One region of the Pseudoalteromonas sp. 20-92 genome, then DNA from elsewhere that is predicted to be linked to it. Evidence: predicted binding sites of a transcription regulator. Region 1 holds the regulator's gene; each other region holds the start of a gene.
What was found. Region 1 encodes sigma-54, which starts transcription at its own class of promoters, with help from an activator protein. Its sites were predicted from a motif close to GTTGGCACGNNNNTNGNNT; they were not measured.

Region 2: a site for sigma-54 is predicted at 3,403-3,421, ahead of NRL14_RS16660 (DUF1328 domain-containing protein). Genes of this name have one in related genera too.
Region 3: a site for sigma-54 is predicted at 2,065-2,083, ahead of NRL14_RS18345 (EF-hand domain-containing protein). Genes of this name have one in related genera too.
Region 4: a site for sigma-54 is predicted at 1,524-1,542, ahead of NRL14_RS00820 (EF-hand domain-containing protein). Genes of this name have one in related genera too.

What each region holds. Positions count from the first base shown of each region.
Region 1 is NZ_JANJGQ010000004.1:22,485-28,557, forward strand. Features, by position in the region: gene lptC (LPS export ABC transporter periplasmic protein LptC) at 1-458, shown strand, start outside; gene lptA (lipopolysaccharide transport periplasmic protein LptA) at 448-990, shown strand; gene lptB (LPS export ABC transporter ATP-binding protein) at 987-1,712, shown strand; gene NRL14_RS05340 (RNA polymerase factor sigma-54) at 1,782-3,281, shown strand; gene hpf (ribosome hibernation promoting factor) at 3,308-3,595, shown strand; gene ptsN (PTS IIA-like nitrogen regulatory protein PtsN) at 3,600-4,052, shown strand; gene rapZ (RNase adapter RapZ) at 4,072-4,917, shown strand; gene NRL14_RS05360 (HPr family phosphocarrier protein) at 4,961-5,233, shown strand; gene mgtE (magnesium transporter) at 5,335-6,073, shown strand, end outside.
Region 2 is NZ_JANJGQ010000023.1:2,872-8,944, reverse strand. Features, by position in the region: gene NRL14_RS16675 (sodium ion-translocating decarboxylase subunit beta) at 1-894, opposite strand, end outside; gene oadA (sodium-extruding oxaloacetate decarboxylase subunit alpha) at 908-2,689, opposite strand; gene NRL14_RS16665 (OadG family protein) at 2,701-2,943, opposite strand; gene NRL14_RS16660 (DUF1328 domain-containing protein) at 3,462-3,635, shown strand; gene NRL14_RS16655 (hypothetical protein) at 3,693-3,884, shown strand; gene NRL14_RS16650 (hypothetical protein) at 4,395-4,913, shown strand; gene NRL14_RS16645 (hypothetical protein) at 5,131-6,073, opposite strand, start outside.
Region 3 is NZ_JANJGQ010000028.1:41,243-47,315, forward strand. Features, by position in the region: gene NRL14_RS18335 (TrkH family potassium uptake protein) at 1-1,000, shown strand, start outside; gene NRL14_RS18340 (flagellar brake protein) at 1,044-1,697, shown strand; gene NRL14_RS18345 (EF-hand domain-containing protein) at 2,165-2,377, shown strand; gene NRL14_RS18350 (calmodulin) at 2,516-2,728, shown strand; gene NRL14_RS18355 (calmodulin) at 2,830-3,045, shown strand; gene trkA (Trk system potassium transporter TrkA) at 3,122-4,498, opposite strand; gene rsmB (16S rRNA (cytosine(967)-C(5))-methyltransferase RsmB) at 4,575-5,870, opposite strand; gene fmt (methionyl-tRNA formyltransferase) at 5,863-6,073, opposite strand, start outside.
Region 4 is NZ_JANJGQ010000001.1:193,862-199,934, forward strand. Features, by position in the region: gene NRL14_RS00810 (response regulator) at 1-404, shown strand, start outside; gene NRL14_RS00815 (PA4780 family RIO1-like protein kinase) at 434-1,291, opposite strand; gene NRL14_RS00820 (EF-hand domain-containing protein) at 1,590-1,865, shown strand; gene NRL14_RS00825 (hypothetical protein) at 1,878-2,330, shown strand; gene NRL14_RS00830 (VCBS repeat-containing protein) at 2,419-3,711, opposite strand; gene NRL14_RS00835 (PAS domain S-box protein) at 3,846-6,073, opposite strand, start outside.

The DNA.
Region 1 (6,073 bases):
TTGAAGCTGAAGTTATCGCTAAGCCTGATTATATTGCTATTGAGCTAAAACAAACGGCCTATGATGAAAATGGTAAAATTAATCATAAAGTTACAGCTGCTAAAATGGAATTATATCAACAGTTAGGCTTTACCTTTTTTGAAAAGCCCATTTTCACCTTATATAACGAAAAACAAACATGGCGAATAAATGCAGACGAAGCAACGTTATATGAAGGAAAACAATTAATTTTAGAAGGTAACGTGGTTGCCAAGAATCTTACTGATAATGCAATGATAGACAAGATTAATGCGGATAATATTCAAGTAGATATAAAACTACTCACGATGCGTTCAGAGCAACCCGTTATTGTTACGGGACCCAATTTAAAGATCACCGGTAAAGGCCTTGAAGCCGATTTAAAAACTGAAGTGATAAAACTTATTAACCATACGCGAACTATATATTATGACCAATAAAATTTCAAAAATACTTATTATTCCGACACTTATACTAGCTTTCAACCTTAGCGCTGCTGAACAAGCGATTCAACCTGCAGCGAATCAAATATCAATAAGTGCCGACAAACAAGAAGGCCAATTAAAAGAAAACGTCGGAATTTTTGAAAAAAATGTTGAGATTATTCACGGCAACCGCCGTATTACAGCCGACCGTTTAGAAGTACATAAACGTGATGAATTAGGCGATAATAAACAGCTACTAATTGCAACTGGTAGCCCTGCATATTTCGAAGAAAAACAAACTGATGGCACTATAATGAGCGCCAGCGCAAACGAAGTTCGTTATGATGTAGCTAAACGATTTTTAACCCTTATTGGCGATGCACAAGTATCGCAAGCGGGTCAAAAAATAAATGCCAAGAGTATTACTTACGATATGCAACAGCAATTAATTAGCGCTGAAAAAGACGAAAACTCAACCGATCGTGTGCATACTATTTTAGTACCTATTGAGACTAAAAAAGAAAAAAACGATAAAGGTCAGCCATGAGTACATTAAAAGCAGAACTATTAGCTAAAAGTTATAAAGGCCGCGAAGTTGTAAAAAATGTAGGTCTGGAAGTAAAGGCTGGCAGCATAGTCGGGTTACTTGGCCCTAATGGTGCAGGTAAAACCACAACGTTTTATATGATTGTAGGCCTTGTACCTAGTGATAAAGGCAAGATTTCTATCGACGATAACGATATTACTCTTTTACCTATGCATAGTCGTGCTAGATTAGGCATTGGTTACTTACCCCAAGAATCATCAATTTTTAGAAAGCTTACTGTTTATCAAAATTTAATGGCTATTTTAGAAACACGTAAAGAGCTAAATAAGCAAGCAAGAGAAGACACACTTAACAATTTATTAGATGAATTTAGTATTCAGCACATTCGTGATAGCCAAGGTATGGCATTATCAGGAGGCGAGCGTCGCCGAGTTGAAATAGCGCGAGCACTAGCCGCTGATCCTAAATTTATATTGCTTGATGAGCCTTTTGCTGGTGTTGACCCTATTTCAGTGTTAGATATAAAGAAAATAATTGAACATCTTAAAAATCGTGGTATTGGTGTGTTAATTACCGACCATAATGTAAGAGAAACTCTTGATGTTTGCGAAAAAGCCTACATAGTTTCTCATGGTGAGTTAATTGCATCAGGCACTCCAGAACACGTATTAAACGATAAAACAGTACGTGATGTTTATTTAGGCGAGCAATTTAGGCTGTAACATTTACGCCATGTCTTTAAGCATCTGCTAGTATTAATTATAACAACATAAAAGGATTGTTAGAGATACATGAGGCAATCATTACAGCTGCGCATGGGCCAGCAACTTACAATGACTCCACAGCTGCAACAAGCAATTCGCCTGTTGCAACTCAGTACATTGGATCTCCAGCAAGAAATACAAGAAGCACTCGACAGCAACCCCCTATTAGAGGTTGAAGAACAAGATTACGCCGAAGATTCTGCTGGTAAAAACGAGCAAAAAGCAGATAACGACGATGTCACTGTTAGCGCAAATGCTGATGATGTTCCGAGCGAATATGAGCAAGACAGTGGTGAAGCACTTGCTAAAGATACGCTAGGTGATGAAATGGCTATGGATGTTAGTTGGGATGAATATATGAGCGCAGCCCCAGCGTCATCATCAGGACCAATGCCTGAAGATGAATCTATATACCAAGGCTCCTCAACTGAAACGCTCCACGAATACCTAATGTGGCAACTACAACTGACTCCCTTTAGTCCTACCGATGAAGCGATTGCGATTGCGATTGTTGAAGCCGTCGATGATTCGGGTATTTTAACGCTGAGCTGCGAAGAAATTTTAGAAAGTTTTAATCAAGAGAACGAAGAAGACAACGAAGTTGAACTTGACGAAATAGAAGCTGTTTTAAAACGAATTCAATTGTTTGACCCTGTTGGTATTGCAGCACGTAGTTTACAAGAATGCTTATGTATTCAGCTGAACCAATACGATAAAGAAACACCCTATATTAATGAAACAAAAATGATTTTAACCGAGCACATTGATCTATTAGCTGCTCGCGACTATCGTACATTAATGAAAAAAACAAAGCTCAAAGAAGAAGAGCTTAAAGAAATAATGACTTTAATACATACTCTTAGCCCAAAACCGGCGGATACTATAGTTAGAGAAGAATCTGAGTATGTAATTCCTGATGTATCGGTGAAAAAAATAAAAGGTCGCTGGGTTGTTGAACTAAACCCAGATAGCATGCCTAAAATCAGAGTCAACAGCCAATATGCAGCAATGTCACGCACCGTTAAATCAAGTGGTGATAGCCAGTTTATTCGCTCGCATCTACAAGAAGCTAAATGGTTTATTAAAAGTTTAGAAAGTAGAAACGATACACTATTAAAAGTAACTAATTGTATTGTTAAGCAACAACAAGGTTTTTTTGAGCATGGCCCCGAAGCCATGAAACCAATGGTTTTAAATGATGTAGCAGAAATGGTCGAAATGCACGAATCAACTATTTCACGCGTAACAACTCAAAAATATATGCATACACCTCGCGGTATTTTTGAGCTTAAATATTTTTTCTCAAGCCATGTAAGTACTGAAAATGGAGGCGAATGCTCATCAACAGCAATACGCGCTCTCATTAAAAAATTAATCGCAGCAGAAAACTCAGCAAAACCATTGAGTGATAGTAAAATTGCAGATATATTAGCTGAGCAAGGAATAAAAGTAGCGAGACGTACAATCGCAAAGTATCGCGAATCTCTAGCTATTCCACCGTCAAATCAGCGAAAAAGTTTGATTTAAGACGCTAAACAAAGAGGGTAATGCTTATGCAACTAAACTTAACTGGTCGTCACGTAGAAGTAACTGATTCATTAAGAGATTATGTAAATACCAAATTTGCGAAGCTAGAAAGACACTCAGATCATATTAATAATGTTCATGTCATTCTTGATATAGAAAAATTAAACCAAAAAGCTGAGGCAACGATTCATGTAAGTGGAGCTGAGTTATTTGCCTCTACTGAACATCAAGATATGTACGCCGCCATTGACTCGCTGATTGACAAGCTCGATCGCCAAGTTATTAAACACAAAGAGAAGCTTGCTCGACACTAATATTATGAAATTAAGTTCACTTATATGCCAGGACTGCAGCAGAGCTGCGGTCCTTTTTAATAGTAAAAAAAGAATTTTAGAGTTCATCAGTCAACTTGCTCATGACAAGCTCCCATATCTTTCTCAACAAGATATTCTCAGCGCCTTAATGAATAGAGAAAAACTGGGAAGCACTGGTATAGGAAGAGGCATTGCAATCCCTCACGGGCGAATGAGCGGCGCAGAAGAGCCTTTAGCACTCGTATTAGTAAGCGAAACACCTATTAATTTTGATGCAATAGATAATCGCCCTGTTGATATATTTGTTGCACTCATCGTACCTGATGGCGATAACCAGCAGCACTTAAAGACGCTCGCAACGATAGCTGATAAACTAAATAATAAAGATTTTTGTAAACAGTTACGCAGCGCAAAATCAGATACTGAACTGTATCAAGTTATTGTAGAACAATCGTAATTAACATAATGGGTGATAAATGGAATTAATTATCATAAGTGGCCGTTCCGGTTCTGGAAAATCGGTTGCTTTACGCGTAGTTGAAGATTTAGGTTATTATTGCGTAGATAATATTCCAATTAATCTGCTACCTTCTTTAGTGAGAAGTGTATCTGATAACTACGACAAAATTGCAGTTAGTATTGATGTCCGTAATTTACCAAAAGAGCAAGATGAATTTAACGATATCCTTGAATACTTACCTGGCTTTGCTAAACCGACTCTGTTTTATCTAGACAGTGAGGATCAAACATTAATTAAACGTTTTTCTGAGACTCGCCGTCTACACCCGTTATCAGTTGACTCATTACCTCTTGATTTAGCAATAAAAAAAGAAAAAGAACTTCTCGATGTTCTCACTACTCGCGCTGACTATATGATCGACACGAGTGATTTAAGTGTTCATCAACTTGCTGAATCAATTCGTGAAAAAATTCTGGGTAAAAAAGATAAACAACTCATTGTTACTTTTGAGTCATTTGGCTTTAAACACGGCATTCCTAAGGAAGCTGATTATGTCTTTGATGCACGCTTTTTACCGAACCCACATTGGGAGCCAGAATTAAAACCTTTAAATGGCTTAGACCAACCCGTAAAGGATTACTTAGCCAGCCACAGCATTGTCCAAAAGTTCACTTGGCAAATTCAAACTTTTGTACAAACATGGTTGCCACATTTAGAGCGAAATAACCGTAGCTACTTAACTATTGCTATAGGTTGTACTGGTGGGCAACATCGCTCAGTATATTTAGCACAAACGATTGGTGAAAGTTTTTCGATGACACATCCAAATGTAAAAATCCGCCATAGAGAACAAGAAAAATAACTCATTCAAAATAATCATCTGTTCAGCTTAGGTAGAGTAACTTATGCGTTTAGAAGACACTTTTTTAATAAAAAATAAATTAGGACTTCATGCAAGAGCCGCAACAGTATTAGCGCAACTTGCTATTAAATTTGATGCCTCAATCATGATATATCAAGATGATAAAGAAGCGCCTGGGGACAGTGTATTGGCTTTAATGCTACTGGAAAGCAGTCAAGGAAAAGAGGTGAAAGTAGTGTGTGAGGGCCCTGATGCCGAACAAGCTTTACATGCCGTTGGTCAATTGATAGCACAACGCTTTAATGAAGAAGAATAGCACTTAGCTAAAAACCGAAACTAAGATAAACTAAATGTGGTTAATTACCCCATTAATAAACCTCCCTATCCATAGTTATATAAAAATCAATAAGGACGCCAATGCCTGAAGCTTTTGAACAAGACTATCCACTACAACAATTAAAACAAGTGACAAAGTCGCTTAACAGTGGTCAATTTGTTCAAGTTAGGCGGATGTTAGCAAAAACAGCTCCTTGTGATACCGCATTATTATTAGAGTCATCGCCGCATAAAATTCGCCGACTACTTTGGCAGTTGGTTGACCCTGATGTACAAGGTGATGTTCTTGAAGAGCTTTCCGAAGATGTTCGTTTAGGCATTATTGCCCAAATGGAACCTGAGCACATTGCAGCCGCAACTGAAGACATGGGCCACGATGACTTAGGTGAAGTACTCCGTAGTTTACCAGACACCGTTTATAAAGACGTTGTCAGCGCTATGGATATTCAAGACCGTGAACGTGCAACACAAGCACTTTCATATCAAGAGCGTTCAGCTGGCGCGCTAATGAACACCGATACGGTAACCATTCGCCCTGATGTAACGCTCGATGTTGTACTTAGATATATTAGGCTACGTGGGGAGCTACCAGAAGGTACAGATGATCTATATGTTGTTGATAAACACAACTGTTTTATAGGCGCTCTATCACTGAGTACGTTATTAACGAACCCACCTGAAAAAATTGTTCGCGATTTAATGGATGAAGATTGTGAATCAATCCCAATTTCAATGGATGAAAGTGAAGTCGCGCAACTATTTGAGCGCCATAATTGGATATCAGCACCTGTTGTGGATGATAACGATCAATTACTTGGTC
Region 2 (6,073 bases), on a different contig from region 1:
ACCAATTGCAAAAGCCAGTGCGCCAAGCACTAAAATACCAATCGTCTCAACAGTTAAAAACTTATCTGCAGCAAGCTTTGAACCTACAGCTAAGCCTAAAAATATAGTTGTAACATTGATGATTTCGTTTTGAGCACTGTTACTTAATCTATCAACAACACCCGACTCCCGCATTAAGTTACCTAAACAAAACATACCTACAAGCGGTATAGCAGCCGGTAAAAACATTGCCGTTAAACTAAGTACCATAAGGGGGAAAATAATCTTTTCCTTTTTAGATACCTTACGTAATTCAGGCATCTTAATTTGGCGCTCTTCTGGTGTCGTTAACGCACGCATAATTGGTGGCTGAATAATTGGCACAAGTGCCATGTATGAATATGCAGCTACCGCTATTGCGCCTAGTAAATCAGGTGCCAGTTTTGATGCTAAAAATATTGCCGTTGGCCCATCGGCACCACCTATAATGGCAATAGCTGAGGCATCTTGTAAGGTAAACTCAAAACCTGGTACATAGTTAAGTAATATAGCGCCAAACAATGTAGCAAAAATACCAAACTGTGCAGCCGCACCTAATAACAACATACGTGGGTTTGCAATAAGCGCGCTAAAGTCAGTCAGCGCCCCCACTCCCATAAATATCAACAGCGGAAAAATCCCCGTATCAATACCCACATAATAAACGTAGTACAAAAGCCCACCTGGGTCTGACAAACCTGCCACTGGTACATTTGTTAAAATTGCACCAAAACCAATAGGTAGTAATAATAGTGGTTCAAAGCCTTTAGCTATCGCTAAAAACAGTAATAAACACCCTACCGCAATCATTATTAACGATGGGATTGTAAAGTTAGCAATGCCTGTCGCATTCCAGAGGTTTAAAATACCGTCCATCCTCTATTTACTCCTAAGCTAATGCAATCATAGCGTCGCCGGTAGTTACAGCATCGCCTTCACTAACTAACACTTCAGCAATTGTTCCGGTATGCGTAGCGCGTATTTCAGTTTCCATTTTCATGGCTTCCATAATAATCACTACATCACCTTCGTTAACAACTTGCCCAGCTTTTACCTTAATCTTAAAAATATTACCGGCTAGAGGCGCGTTAAGTGTTTCACCTGATGCAACCGAAGCAGACTGAGGCATATGCTCAGAGTCTTTTAATGTTACTTCTTTAAGTTCACCACCTTGCGCTACTACTACGTCATAAACTTTACCATCTACTTTTACGCTGTATTGCTCAGCCTTCACTTTGTTACTATTTGAAACTGATTTAGAAGGTGCTTTACTGCTTTTATCTTCAATAGAAGGGACTGGTTCAAATGCATCTGGGTTATTGCGATTTTTAATAAACTTCAAACCAACTTGCGGAAATAACGCATAAGTTAATACGTCATCAATTTGATCATCAGCCAGTGTTAAGCCTTGCTCTTGCGCTTCTTTTAATAACTCAGCTTCAAGCGTTGCAAGCTCAGGTGCAATGTTATCTGCAGGGCGACAAGTAATAACTTCTGCTCCATCAAGCACACGCTCTTGTAGCTCTTTATTCATTGGTGCTGGTGTTAAGCCATATTCACCTTTTAATACGCCAGCAGTTTCTTTAGTAATTGTTTTATAACGCTCGCCTGTTAGCACATTAAGTACCGCTTGAGTGCCTACAATTTGCGACGTTGGTGTTACTAAAGGTAAAAAACCAAGATCTTCACGTACACGTGGGATCTCAAGTAAAACCTCATTAAGCTTATCGGCTGCGCCTTGCTCTTTAAGTTGGTTTTCCATGTTTGTAAGCATGCCACCAGGTACTTGAGCTAGTAAAATACGCCCATCAACCCCTTTTAAGCTACCTTCAAATGCCGCATATTTTTTACGCACATCTCTAAAGTAAGCAGCAATTTCTTCTAGGTGGTTTAAATCAAGCTCAGTATCACGCTCAGTCCCTTCAACTATCGATACGATAGTTTCAGTTGCAGAATGTCCATATGTCATACTCATTGATGAAATAGCGGTATCGAGCATATCAATGCCTGCATCAATCGCTTTTTGGTAAGTAGCAGTACTTAAACCTGTTGTAGCGTGGCACTGCATAGCAATAGGAACCGATACGGTTTCTTTAAGTGCTTTAATTAGTTTTTCAGCATCGTAAGGCTTTAATAAGCCCGCCATATCTTTAATACAAATTGAATGACAGCCTAAATCTTCTAATTGCTTAGCAAGAGTCAGCCACATATCAAGTGTATGAACTGGGCTAACTGTGTACGAAATAGTACCTTGAGCGTGCGCGCCTACTTTTATAGCCGCTTTAATCGCTGTTTCTAGGTTACGTACATCATTCATTGCATCAAATATACGAAATACGTCAACGCCATTTTTATGTGCGCGTTCTACAAATTTTTCAACTACGTCATCAGCGTAATGGCGGTAGCCTAATAGGTTTTGACCGCGTAATAGCATTTGCTGTTTAGTATTAGGCATCGCTTTTTTAAGCGCACGAATACGCTCCCACGGATCTTCGCCTAAATAACGAATACACGAATCAAATGTAGCACCGCCCCACGATTCAATAGACCAATAACCTGCATCATCTAACTTGCTAGCAATCGGTAGCATATCGTCTAAACGCATACGTGTTGCGAGCAATGATTGGTGCGCATCGCGTAATACCAATTCTGTTAATTTTAATTTAGCCATGTGTGTGCCCCTTATTTATTATTTGATTTGTACTGAGCAATGGCAGCACTAATAGCAGCGATGTGCTCATTAGGCACACCTTGAGATTTAAAAGACGGTGATTTAGCTGGTGATGCTTCTGGTTCGCTATAGCGCGTCACCAAATTAGACATAAGCGTTACTGCACCAATTAATATCGACAGAAATACAAACACCCCAACCATACCAGTAAGCATTAAGCTACCAGCCGTTGTGAGTAGAGCACCTATATCCATTTTTCTCCCCCTTGAAACCCATATCGAAAATAAAAAATCGATTTAATTAAATATTTATTCACTGGATAATAACAAAACTAATTATTTTGTCTACTCCTTGTAAATTGGTAAAACCAATTAAACTATAATCAACATAAAACTCAACTAATTTACATACCAGAACCTTGCAATCACGCAGCCTACAATAGTTACAGGAAATAATGACTATAGCTAATAGTTATATATAAGTTGTTAATTAACTATCCGGTTAAATAAAAAAAACATGAAAAATCATAGGAAACACAAAAACAAAGGATAAATTGTTAATTGGTCTTACCAAAACAAATGTATTTAGTGAATATTTACCAGCAATGTGTAACGGTGTGAATAACTTACATAGCAAAGCGTAAAAGTTACTAATCAACTAATTACCCAAAACACACAAAAAACATAAGTGCATGATATTAAACAACAATACACTTTGGCATGTAACTGGCATTAGTTATTGTGAGCAAAATTTATAAACCAAGGAGAAAACAATGTTACGCTGGACAATCACATTTTTAGTTATTGCTTTAATCGCTGCAGTGTTAGGTTTTGGTGGCATCGCAGGTGCCGCAGCTGGTATAGCAAAAATTATATTTTTTATCTTTTTAGTACTTTTAGTGATTTCATTAGTTTCAGGTGCACTACGTGGTAAATCACCCAGGTAGATAACCCATAGGACTAACAAACACTTATACTTAATTAACATTACAAGGAATTACATTATGAATTCAACAACTGTAAAAGCAGCACTAATCGGTCTATTCGCAAGTTTTTTCATCATGGGTTGTGAAGACAATCATGCAGAAGACGCAGGTGAACGTATTGACGAAGCAGTAACTGACGTGCAAAACAAAGTAGAAGATGCATGTGAAAATGTTAAAGAAGGCGTAAACGCTGAAGAAACTAATTGTTAATTCTTCTTTTACTAAAAAAGCGGCTCTCAAGAGCCGTTTTTTTGCCTGTTTATAAGTATCGAACAACTTCCCCCATTTTAGCTAATGAGTCAAACCGCACTGATACCAATCCGTAATAATACTTAATCAATTTGAAGGATTAAATCAGACACCAACTTCGTTAAAAATCTCTGATATAGAACAACTAAATAACGAAATTTTTACCTTGTTACCAACACGGTTTTCTTACCTCAAAATAATTGATTGATCAACTACTAACGCACCGCCGCATCGTAAAATCCATAGATATAACTATGAAACATGGATTGGCGCAATGTTAGGTGAGAGTATGGCTACAGATAAGACAGTGTTCTTAAATAAGCTTAGAAATACAAAAATGCTTATTAGAACAGGCATGTTACCTGCTAGAATATTTGAAAAAAAGGATGAGTTATGGAAAGGGATCTAGTAATTTTCAAAATACATAAGCCATCAAAAACATACGACATAATCGACCTCACGACTGTTTCTATGGCAAAGCAAATTGCTAAAGAAAAAGAGAGCAGTTTTAACGAGGCAGTGAAAATAGCTATGGATGATTTCCCAAGAGGGAAAGCTAAAATATTAGACGTTGTAGAAAATGGGTTTAACTGTAAAGTTGAGAAAGAAGCTGAGCAACAAGACTATGATATAAACTTATTTTCGAGTTACTTGGTGTTAAATAAAAAAGCTTACACGGCCATAGGTAATCATTTACAAGGCTGCGGGGAATTTGTTCCATTGAATTGTGAGAAAGAATTATTTTTATTCAACCCACTAATTTTTGAAGAAGAAGAAGAAGATAAAGATTTGACGGAAAAAGCTTATCTAGATGGATTTGAAGATGGTCTAAAATCTCTGGCCTTTAAGTCCGATCTAAATCTAATTTTTAAGTCGAGCATACAAGGTGGTAAATCAATTTACTGTAATGCCGCATTTAAAACTCTTGTGAAAGAAAATAATTTAACTGGGATTACTTTCAATAGTGACTTACTTAGCATTTTTGCATAGCAGCCTCTAAACGCAGCTTTATAATTCGGAATGCCCTCACTCACGACTATAAAAAGTATCCTTGAAATATTAAGCCTTTGCCAACTAACGTTAATATGTATTAACGTTAGTTGGGCCTCAAAGGAATTAACAGGGAAGAGCTATTCTCCTGACTTTGATAAATATTCAAACTAATTAGCAAGTCAATTTTAAGTAAGCATGCATGGCAATTATTAATTTAACTAGGTAGCGAAAGCCTGACACCAATAATTATTAAGTCTATAACAATAAAAATAGCTAAAATTAAGTACACAACTAAGTGAAATTTAGCCTCTTCACTTTTACATTTAGCGTCATCATAGCTGGGACTATCAAATAATTGATTAAGTTCTACTTCACAGAGCATATTTTTATATCGGCTATAAAGCTCATCTTTTTGCTTTTGATGAAAAATAACTTTTTTGTTTAATTCGCTCTCTACTAAGTTTGTATATACTAGTGCCACGATAAAAAATGCTAACGAAATATAACAAAAAAGGTCTATCGCTGAATCAAAATTACTCCTAGACATTCCTCTGATAGCAACCAAAGTCACTATATAAGATAGTATGGCTACTAAGTTAACTTTATTTGAATTGTAGTAAGAGTCGTATGATTCAGACATTTTATTACTAAGGCCAAATATAAAATCTACAACCTTATTTTTTATCTCAAAATATTGTTTTACATTGTCTTCTTGATACAACTGGTGGTTGGACTCTATTGCGTATATAGTTTCTTGTGAAAAAGCATTTCCTAATTCAGTAAAGCCATTAGTCGTAAATATGTTGCGGATTATAGATATTTTAGCAACAGCCCCAGTGTCTTCAAAAACCCAGTGAAATAAATCGTGAACCTCTCTTAAGATAGTTCCCGTATCATTATCGAAATTAACTTTTAGGGCAATAGAGTTAGCACCATTAAAAAAGAAGTGATACAACTCACCTTCTTTCTTGACTTTATTACTAAAAATCACAAGAGACATATAGGTTGTTAACACATTAAATATATTGTCTGGTGTAATTGAGTTAAGTGCTCTCCCCCAAATAAACAAATGTTCAGGTGTAATTCGATGCTTGATATCGAAATTATACCTATGAAAAATATTTTCAGAGTTGTAGTTACTTTTTACGGAAGATTCA
Region 3 (6,073 bases), on a different contig from region 1:
TATGTTAGGCGTGGGTGGTATGCAGTTGTACCGCGCTGAAATTCCAGGCCCGGTAAAAGATTCAAAAATGACTCCACGGATTGCTGATACAGCTAAGCATCTTTGGTACATTTATGTGTCGCTTACGTTGACATGTATGCTCGCTTATTGGGCGGCAGGAATGAGCTGGTTTGATGCTATCTGCCATGCATTTTCTACAGTGGCGATAGGCGGCTTTTCTACTTATGACGCATCGATAGGTCACTTTGATAGCCCTGTCATTAACTTTATTTGTGTATTCTTTTTAATTATTGCTGCAATTAATTTTTCGCTACATTATGCCGCTGTATCGAGCCGAAACGTAAGAGTTTATTTACGTGACCCTGAATTTAAAGTTTTCCTATGCATTCAGCTTGCACTTGTAGTTATTTGTTTTACGGTGCTTTCGTCAAATGAAATATATGCTAATGGCGACGAAACCCTCGATCAGGCTTTATTCCAAGCAGTATCAATGAGTACAACGGCAGGTTTTGCTACTGATAACTTTTCAACATGGCCTTTGTTTTTACCTATTTTACTTATATTTTCGAGCTTTATTGGTGGCTGTGCAGGCTCTACCGGTGGTGGTATGAAGGTCGTTCGCGTATTTTTACTTTATTTGCAGGGCGTGCGTGAGCTTAATCGTTTGGTGCATCCTCGTGCTATATATTCAATTAAGTTGGGTCGAAAGGCGTTGCCAGATAAAGTGGTAGAAGCTGTGTGGGGTTTTTTCTCTGCTTATGCGCTGGTGTTTATTATTATTATGCTAGCGCTTATGGGCACGGGTATGGATAACATAACGGCGTTCTCTGCCACTGCTGCTTGTTTAAATAATTTAGGTCCAGGTTTGGGTGATGTAGCATCGCATTATGGCGCGATAACTGATGGCGCTAAATGGTTGCTTACTATTGCGATGGTGTTTGGCCGGTTAGAAATATTTACTTTACTTGTGTTATTTACGCCAACGTTTTGGCGTGGATAAAGCTAACTGTTTTATTTAAAAAATACATTACAAGGGAGAGAATATGCCAATAAGCAATCTTAATAATATAATTATTGGCAGCTTGGTCGACCTAGAAATTTTAACGCCTACCAGTAGTAAACGCATTAAGACTGAGATGGTGGGATTACTTGATGATAAATTTATCATTTTAAATTATCCAAGCTCAAAACGCTTACCTGCGGCAAGTGATTATTTACGTGACGGTATAACCGTTGTCGTGAGGGCTTTAATAGAAGGCAGCGGTGGGAAAGTAATTGCGTTTCGTCAGAAAATTATGTCTATTTCTTCTCATCCGGCTCGGCTTATTTTTATAAACTTTCCTGAACAGGTTCAGTTATTTAGTTTGCGTTCGCAAACGCGTATCCCTACTTTATTACCTGCAAAGCTAAAACTAAGTGACGACAGAGTACTCGAAGGTGTTATTAAAGATATCTCATTAACGGGAGTTATGTTTGATGTTAGAAGTAATAAAGAGCTTGAAAGTATAAAAGATATGCAATGTACTATTATGCTAGATAGCAGTGCGCAAAATTTTGAAGGCGAAGTGTGTAGCGTTAAAGAGCATGATGCGGGGATCAGATGTGGTATTAAACTATTAGCCAGTGAAGATGAAATGAATACCTTTATGAAAGAGCACTTTATTGATCCCTCCATGCTCGAATTCGAAGTCGGTTAAAAGAGATTTCGCTATTTTGCAACAAAATAGCGATTGCCTGCTTTATAGATGAAAATTATTTGGTTATTATTTTTAATAATTAAATAAATAATATAAAACAGTAGCTTAAAATAATAAAAGATTACCATAATCTAATTTCATGTAATAAACCCAACCAAAATAAAGCTGAATTTTTGCTTTAAACCTCATTTAAAATATCTAAATTCATAATTTGTGGTTTTTTAATCTAAATTAACCTCTTGTTTTTATTGTCTATTTTGTTTTTTCCATATCGCTGTGTTGCTAAAAAGCAACAGGAAAGCACTTGAAATTTATCCATATTACGATTTTTTATTGTTAACCACATGAAAAATAATAACTTTTAAAAGTTGGCACCTAAGTTGTAATAGTCATGGTGTACTGAACTTAAGCGTGATTTAAAGTAAGACACCTTAATCGCACACACATAAATTTGAAGGATACATATTATGAAACGCATTAATAAAGCACTAGCACTTATTGCATTAGCATCTTCTTCAGCCGCTTTTGCTGCAACAGACTTTGATACACTTGATGTAGACGGCAGTGGCACAATTAGCCAAGCAGAAGCATCAGTAGATGCAAAGTTAATGAGCATGTTCTCAGAACTTGATACTGACCAAAATGGTGAGTTATCAAAAGAAGAATTTTCAGAAGCTTAATTAACAAGTATTTATCCTGAGTTGCCAAAGACAACCTAAGTAGGCAAGGAGCTTACGAAAGAGGGTAACAAGGAAGTGAAAAATTACGTTTAAGCTAAACGAAGCAATTTTTTTGATAGAACATTGAAGGATTAAACTATGAAACATTTAAATAAAGCACTGGCACTTATAGCTATAGCGTCTTCTTCAGTTGTATTTGCAGCATCAGACTTTAATAGCCTTGATATAGATGGTAGCGGCACAATTAGCCCAAGTGAAGCGGCAGTCGACACCGATTTAATGGCTGAATTTATCGAGCTAGATACCGACGGTAGCGGTGAGCTTTCTAAAGAAGAGTTCGCTAATTACTAGTTAACCAGAGTTCAGGTTAATTAATCTTTTTTCAGATTAAACATTTTTCACAGTCAGGGATCTTTGAAAAGGACTTCCTCTTTATTATTTAGGAAATTATTATGAAAACATTAAACACAACACTGGCCGTCATCATTTTAGCATCGTCGTCAGCTGCGTATGCCGCCGTTGATTTTGCCTCTTTTGATATCGATAGTGACGGGGTTATCACCAAGCAAGAAGCGCAAGTTAACGCGCAGTTAGTGAAATTATTTGATGACTTAGACACTGACGGGAATGGTGAGCTTTCTAAAGAAGAGTTTGCAAAAGTACAGTAACTCTAAAATGATAATTAACACGCGATTATCAACGATTAAAGCCGCCTTCGCCAGCGGCTTTTTATACGTCATAAGACTACAAAAATATAGCACTTACCTGAAATAGTTTTTCTACCACATTAATGTGTTTTTTATCGATTAAAAACATAATAACGTGATCGCCTGACATAATAATGGTGTCGTCATGAGCAATGAGTACGTCGTCATTTCGTACAATTGCCCCAATCGTTGTACCTGCAGGAAGTTTTATATCTGCAATAGCACGGCCAACCACCTTTGATGTATTCTCATCACCATGGGCTACCGCTTCAATCGCCTCTGCTGCACCTTTGCGTAATGAGTAGACGTTAACAATGTCGCCACGACGTACATGTGTTAGTAATGCCGAAATGGTGGCTTGTTGAGGAGATATGGCAATGTCTATTTCTCCCCCTTGTACTAAATCAACGTAAGCACCACGCTGAATAAGTACCATTGTTTTTTGTGCGCCCATACGTTTTGCAAGCATGGCTGACATAATATTTGCTTCATCGTCATTGGTTACGGCAATAAATACATCAACTTGATCAATATGCTCTTCTGAGAGTAATTCTTGATCTGATGCGTCACCACAAAATACAACTGTGTTATCTAGCATTTCTGAGAGTTGCTCAGCACGCTCTTTGCTACGCTCAATTAATTTAACTGTGTGGTTTTTTTCAAGTGAGCGGGCAAGGCCCGCGCCAATATTACCGCCACCCGCAATCATAATTTTTTTGTAAGAACGTTCAAGTTTTTGTAGTTCGTTCATTACTGCGCGTATATGTTTTGTAGCGGCAATAAAAAATACTTCGTCATCGGCTTCAATGACCGTTGTACCTAGTGGTTTGATTGCTTTACCTTGGCGGTAAATAGCGGCAACACGGGTTTCTACATTAGGGATGTGTTCTTTAAGTGCAGACAATGCATAACCGACGAGTAAACCGCCATAATAGGCTTTCACTGCAACTAACGAGAGCATGCCATCGGCAAACTGCAATACCTGTAATGCGCCAGGGTAGTCGATTAAGCGACGAATGTACTTGGTCACGAGTGCTTCTGGGGCAATGTAATGATCGATTGGCAAGTCGTCGTTCTGAAAAAGTTTCTCGCGGTATTTTAAATATTGCTCTGAGCGAATACGGGCAATTTTAGTGGGCGTTTTAAAAATACTGTACGCCACTTGGCATGCAACCATGTTTACTTCATCTGAACTGGTTACTGCAATAACCATATCGGCGTCTTCAGCTCCAGCTTGACGTAATACATCAGGATGCGCACTGTGTCCTACTACACCTTGTAAGTCGTACTTATCTTGAAGTTCACGTAATCGGTTACCATCTATATCAACGACTGTAATTTCATTCTGTTCGCCTACTAAATTCTCAGCGAGTGTTGCGCCTACTTGGCCAGCACCGAGTATGATTATTTTCATTATTTACCCGTGTTATAAGTAGCAATTAAGAGCCATTTTTAAATTATAAGAATGGCTAATTTACAGTTCATTAATTTTAGATTTTTTTAACTAGCTTAGCGTAATAAAATCCATCGCTTTCGCCTGGTAGTAGCTGTAACCCTGGCATTGTAACGGTGTCTTTGTCATGCAGAGGAATGTGCTCTGCATCGTCATTATTAGCTAAAAACTTAGCTACTTGTTGCTGATTTTCTTGTGGAAGAACCGAACATGTAGCGTATACCAATGTACCACCTGGTTTTAAAAGTGGCCAAATACTATTGAGTATATCACCTTGTAACTTAGCTAAATCTTCGATGTCTGATGCGCGACGTAACCATTTTATGTCAGGGTGGCGGCGAATTACACCAGTGGCCGAACAAGGCACATCAAGCAAAATACGATCAAATAATTTTTCGTCCCACCAAGTATGTGGTTGCGAGGCATCACCACATTGCAAGTCTGCACCTAAGCCAATACGGGTAAGGTTTTGCTTAACACGTTCAAGTCGAGTTGAGTCGCTATCGAGTGCAAGTACGTCTGCGTCAGCAAGTTCTAATATGTGACAGGTTTTTCCGCCAGGTGCTGCACAGGCATCTAAAATAGTGTCATCTGCTTTAGGCTCTAAAAAGCGTGCTGCAAGTTGTGCTGCGGCATCTTGTACTGAACATGCACCTGTATCAAACTCTGGTAAGGAAAATACATCGCGTGGTTTAGCGAGCTTAATTCCGTCTATAAAGTCAGGATTTAAGGTATGTTCAATATCGTTCGCCGTTAGCATATCGCTGTATTCTTGCGTGCTATATTGTGCTTGATTCACACGTAACCACATAGGTGCTTGTTGTTGGTTTTCTGCAAGTATGTCTTCCCAGCTATCTGGGTAGGCCTCTTTTACTTGTTTGATAAACCAATTAGGGTGGTTGTATAAACACACAGGGATAAGCTTCGCTTTTTCTTCAAGCTCAACTTGCTGGCGTTGAAAACTACGTAATATAGCGTTAATAAGCCCTTTTAAACCTAAAGCACGTAATTGAGCAAGTGCATTTACAGTTTCAGATATTGCTGCGTGCGGCGGTACACGCATGTGTTGTAGTTGATAAATACCTACATATAATAAAAATTGAAATATTCTGCGTTTACCTTTTAGTGGATCTTCCACTAAATGTTGGCAGTAGTTTTCAAGGCTAGGTAAGTAGCGTAAAACGCCATAACAAATTTGTTGTAGTAGCGCTTTGTCTTTTGGTGGTAAGCCTTGGCTAGCAAATGGCAGTTCTTGATTAAGCGAAGCGCCTTTATCAACTACGTTATATAAAGTTTCAGCGGCAAGCGCTCGTACGTTTTGAACATTACTCATTGTTTTCGCCTAATACTGTGCCAGGGGTAACCCAGTCACTACGACCATTTAAAAAGTCGTTAATTGCCATTGGTTTTTTACCTTGCGGTTGTAATTGCGTAATACATAAAGCATGTTCACCACACGCCACTATTACGCCATTTTTGTCGCTTGATAAAATTTGCCCAGGATTACCTGATTGCGAGGTAACCTGCGCTTGATAA
Region 4 (6,073 bases), on a different contig from region 1:
GACTAGAGTTAGGTGCTGATGACTATATCTGTAAGCCGTTTAGTTATGCTGAGCTGGTGGCACGCGTAAAAGCTATATTAAGGCGATTAAATAACGCAAGTGATGTTACAGAGTCAACAATGAAGCTTGATGAGAGCACCTACAACGTAAAATACAAATCAAGCAGCATAGAGCTAACGAACTTTGAATTTCAGCTATTTAAACCTTTGTTTAACAACCCAAATCGTATTTATTCGCGCGATAGTTTAATGGACACTATGTACGCCGATCAGCGTATTGTGAGCCACCGTACTATTGATAGCCATATTAAAAAGTTGCGTAAAAAACTAGATGAAGTGACACAAACTGAAAGTGTTATTCAGTCTGTTTATGGGGTTGGCTACCGATTTGTGCACCCGCAGTAAGGGGGGGATTAGTGAGCTATGATGATGATCTACTCATCATCGTCAGCATTTTTAATTCGCTCTAAACGGTCAAACTCTTCATATTCTGCCGCTTGGATTTCATCAAGAATAGAATCTACATCTGCAAGTTCGTCGCTGTCTTCAAACTCACCTGTAAGCGTTGAATTAGGCGTTAAATTGGCCTCTTCAAATAGTGCCCACATTTCTTTAGCGTATTGAGTTTTTAGTATGCTTGGCGCAAATTCACCATAGTAGCGGCGTATGTTATTTACATCGCGTGCAAACATAGCTTGTGCACTGTTATTTGCTGAAGCGTTAACTGCTTGCGGTAAATCTATAATTACAGGGCCGTTATTATCTACAAGTACATTAAATTCAGATAAATCACCGTGTATTATACCTGCGCAAAGCATAAGCTTAATGTAATGTATCATGAGTTTATACTGCTCAATCGCTTGCTCTTCACTAAAAACGACATGTCCTAGTTGAGGAGCTACGTTACCATCCTCGTCCGACACGAGCTCCATAAGCAGCACGCCATCAATACAAAAGTAAGTATCAGGTACACGTACACCCACACCGGCTAAACGAGATAGCGCATCCACTTCGGCATTTTGCCAAATCTCTTCTTCTAATTGACGGCCATAGCTAGAGCGTTTGCCCATAGCACGGGCTTGGCGTCCACCACGTACTTTTCGGCCTTCTTGGTATTGTGCCGCTTTTTTAAAGCTACGTTTAACGGCATCTTTATACACTTTTGCACAGCGTATGTGTTCACCACAACGCACAATAAATACATCGGCTTCTTTGCCGCTCATTAGTCGGCTTATAACTTCGTCAATAAGGCCATCATCAACAAGAGGTTGTAGGCGTTTAGGTATTTTCACAGATTGCCTGCTAAGTAGGGTTGGTTATTAATCATTATTTATGAAAGTGCTCTGTATTTGTTTGTTTAATTGGCTCAAGCAGTATATCAGCTTTGAGAATTAAGGGCAGTAACGCAACTGCTCGTCAGTTATTAATCGTATTATTTTATTAGCTTATATATTGATTGCAATGCAATCAACCATAACTTTTTAAATTAATTTTTTTATCAAAATAATTTACTACTTCCCTATTGTTTGCACATTGTTTGCGTTTTTAAAGCGTAATCTTAATTTAATTCTTAAATACGAGGTTATTACTATGAAGCATTTTTCAACACTTGCCACTGTGGCAATATTATCTATTGCTTTTTCAGCTAATGTAGCTGCACGAGGGGGTGACAATCCTCCTGAAAGACCTGATTTTTCAACTATTGATACTGATGGCGATGGTGTAATTAGCTTTGAAGAGTTTAGTGCTAAAAAACCACCGCACGGCGATGCACAAACAATTTTTGATTCTATAGATGCCGATGGTAATGGCGAAATTAGTGAACAAGAGCTTAGCGATCATAAACCACCTCGTCGTGAACGTTGAAAGGGTACTAAAATGATTAATAGTATTAACAGCAGTTCTGCCAGTTTGATGTCGCAACAAAGCAGCCAAACAGCAAAGCTAACAACAGAGCAAAGCGATTTTATTAAAGAAACGCTTGCACAGTTTGATGCAGAAAACTTAACTAGCGACGATGCGCAAAGTATTCAAGCGGCGTTTAAAGAGCAAGGTATTGCACCCACTAAAGAGCTTGCTGATTTAATGGGCGAACTTGAATTTGATGCTAAAAGTATTGGTGATGCAGGACGGGCAGAAGGCCAGCGTCCGCCACCGCCGCAAAACTCATTAGAATCAGTCGATACAGATGAAGTAGTCAGCTATTTAGATGAGCTATTAACTGAGTATTCAAATCAGTTGTCAGATGAAGATAAAGAATTAATCCTTGCATCAGTGCAAGAGAAATTTGGTTTAAGTGAAGGTGATTCACTGCTAAACGTAACTGCTTAAGTGTTATTACTTAGAGTAAAGCTGACTGTTACTCGCAGGTTTAAGTCAAAAAGCCCAACGGTTAATTCAGTTGGGCGTTTTTATTGGTTTAATTTAACCGTGTTTCTATTTTGCTGGTGCCATCTTCTTCGGTAAATTTAAATACAAAATCTTTTTTACCATCTTGGTTTATATCAACTAACAGAATATCTTTGTTATTTTTAGGCAGCGTTAATTTTAATTTCTTACGTTTTTTATTTAGCAGTGAATCTTGCTCTCCGTAATAAATATACAGTGTTTTTTTACTGTATTTGTATACCGCGTCAATATAGCTGTCGCCGTTAATATCGCCTAAATAGAGCGCTGGTTTGGAATCATTGCCGTTCATTCCCACTTCCATTTCTAAATCAAGTTCGATACTCGATTTATTGGCAAATGAGCCGTCGGGTTGCTGTTTATAAAGATTCATTTCTACATCTACATCAGTACTGCCACCGCCCAATGCCATAGACGCGATAGTACCTAAGCCAATATCTAAATCCATTTTTTGTAAATCAATTAAGCCATCATTATTAAAATCAGTTTTGAGTAATAACTCACTAGGGCCCTGTGTTTCAAATAAGGTAATGGGCGTACTAGTAAAACCTTTAGCGCTCCCTAGGTATAAAGTATGTGCTATTTTTATATCTAACGAATCCATACCTTGCGTAGGCTTAAACTGCCTGGTTGTAAAATCTAGAAATCCGTCGTTATTAATATCAATAATTTGCTTTATTTTGCGAGTTTCACCATTACTTAGTTCGCCTAACTCGATGTCAAAGTCAATTGAGGTAAGCTTTTGCTCAAAGCCCTCTGAATTAGCAAGGAGTACATCTGCTCCAAAGTCGTTTGAAAATACTAGGTCGTTTAAGCCGTCGTGGTTAAAATCAATAACGACGGGTTTATTGTTAATGTTAACTTCTAGAGAAAGCCCTTTTCCTGAAAAGCTGCCGTCTTTGTTTTGAACATATAAGGTGCTGCTTGTTAAATTAGGGATAAAAATATCACTTAAGCCATCGTTATTGGCATCAAAAACAAAATCAATTTTCTCAAACTCATCTACTTTTAATGTATTAAGCACTGATTCATAAGTAAACAATAATGTTGTTTTATCGCTATTGGTTTTATAAACCCCGTCGTTTGCTAAAATTAGTGCTTGTTTGGTATCGGCATTGGCAAGTGTTGCTACATCAAAACCAATCGCATTATTGGGTAGGGTAAGTTGAATGCTTTTTGCGCTTAGTAAATTGATGCTCTCAAGCTGCTTTAGGGTCTTGTTATATGCAAATACAGTTGCGGAGTCGGTTGTAATTAGTGCTTGTGTTGTTTGTATTGCTAGTTTTTGTGCTGATACAAGGCACATAGCGTTATTATTATTTTATTCATTCGTTAATCCTTTAAATTAACGAGCAATATAGTATTGCTCAAGATTAATTTATAGTACCAACGACTAATTTTAGAACAACTAAATATATGTAAGAAAATGTGGTTGAATGTCTATTTTACAGAGTGAGGAAGCCACTTTAAAAGCTTTTCAAATAAAATATCTTGGGCAATTGGTTTTGATATATAGTCATCCATTCCGGAATCTAAACATTTAGTTTTATCACCGGTCATAGCATTCGCTGTCATTGCTATGATTGTAATGGCGTTTGCTTTATCTCTTGCTTCATTATTTCTAATTAAAGTTGTTGCCTGATATCCGTCCATAACAGGCATCTGGCAATCCATTAAAATAAGAGAGTATGGCTCAATAGTATTTTTTTGATCTAAGTAATCAAGTACCTCTTTACCATTGGTCGCAATATCTACAACACTAATTCCCATCTTTTTCAATGTTGTTGCGGCGACAATCTGATTAATTTGATTATCTTCAGCTAATAAAATACGTATATCTTCACGCCATACAATATCATTCGGCCCAAGTGGTTTTTCGGTTATGGTACAAGTTTGGGTATTTTCACTATGTAAAGTGTTTCTCTCGGGTAAGCATTTTGTAAGAAGGTTAAAAATATCTTTAGTTGTCATCGGTTTTGGAAAGTAAGCAGTAAAACCATTTTGTTTATAGTGTTCATTAGTTTCAAACTGATCTATTGTGGTCATCAATACAAGGTTTGCTGTACTGAGAAGATTTAGATCATTAATCGTTTTACCGAGTGTTAATCCGTTACTGTCGCTAAGTTTTGTATCAATAATTACAATGTCGAAAGGATGAGCATGTTGGGTATAAAATTGCTCGTAAGTATTTAGCGCAATTTTTGCTGATGAGCTTATTGTTACGATTGCTCCCCATTGTGTAAGCTGCTTTTGAAGTACGTTAGCTTGGCTTTTGTTACTGCACGCTATTTGTATGTTAATTCCAGTAATATCTATAGGAGGCATTACTTTTTCTGTTTTTTTACCTTTCTTTAAAGTGATATCAAAAATAAAGTTACTCCCTTTATTTTCGTCCGACTTTACCTCTACTTCACCTTGCATCAAATTGCAGAGTTTTTTAACGATGGCTAACCCTAATCCTGTCCCGCCGTATTTCCGTGTTGTTGAAGAATCTACTTGTGAAAATGATTTAAATAACTTGGCTTGTTGCTCTACTGGAATGCCTATTCCGGTATCCTTCACTTGGCAGTTAAAGCGTATTTCATTCCCATTAGTGGGAATTAATTTAGCAATAATTTGCACTTCCCCTACATGGGTAAATTTAAGGGCGTTATTAACAAGATTTGTTAATATTTGTCTGAGTCGTCCAGAATCTCCAATAACGAAAGGGTATTTGATATCTGTAATATCTAAAATAAGTTCAATACCTTTACTATATGCTTGAGCTGCGACTGTTTCTAAAAAATCTCCTAGCATGGCATGCAAGTTAAACTCTAACTCTTCTAGCTCAAGCTTACCTGCATCTACTTTTGAAAAATCTAAAATATCATTAATTATATTGAGTAAAGAGTTTGCACTGTTAAGTGCAATACGTGTTTGATATTGCTGCTTTTCGTTTAAAGAGCTATCTAAAATAAAGTTAAGCATACCGAGTACTCCATTCATAGGCGTACGTATTTCATGACTCATTGAGGCTAAAAACTCACTTTTTGCTATATTGGCTTGTTCTGCTAATGCTTTTGCTTCAATTAATGAATGATTGGCAGCAATCCGTTTAGTGATATCTTGCTGAATTCCTACAAAGGCGGTGAGTTTAGAGTGCTCGTCAAAAACAGGGGAGATTTGTAAACTATTCCAAAATGCGGTGCCATCCTTTTTGTAGTTTACTATTTCTACACGCTGAGTTTCTAATGATTTTATTGCGTTTTTAATGACCGATATTGATTTTTTATCTGTGTTGGGGCCTTGTAAAACACGGCAATTTTTACCGATCATATCTTCTTTTTTGTAACCGGTTATTTTTTCAAACTCGCTATTTAAAAATACTAAAGGTAGACCAGGAACTTTAGCATCTGCGATCGATATTCCTACATTACAAGACTCTATAGCATGGGCTAATAAATCATTTTGTTCTTTGGCTTTTTTTAATGCCTCTTGTGATTTTTTTTGTTCAGTGATGTCAGTAATTGAGCCCGCCATTCTGATAGCAATATTATTGCTGTCTCGTAATGCCATGCCTTTCGCTCTAAAGTGACGGTATACACCTGATTTATTCTTTAAGCGGTATTCAATATTATATGGTTTATTTTGCGTTAAATGCGCTTTTAATTGTTTTTGGTTTTCATCTA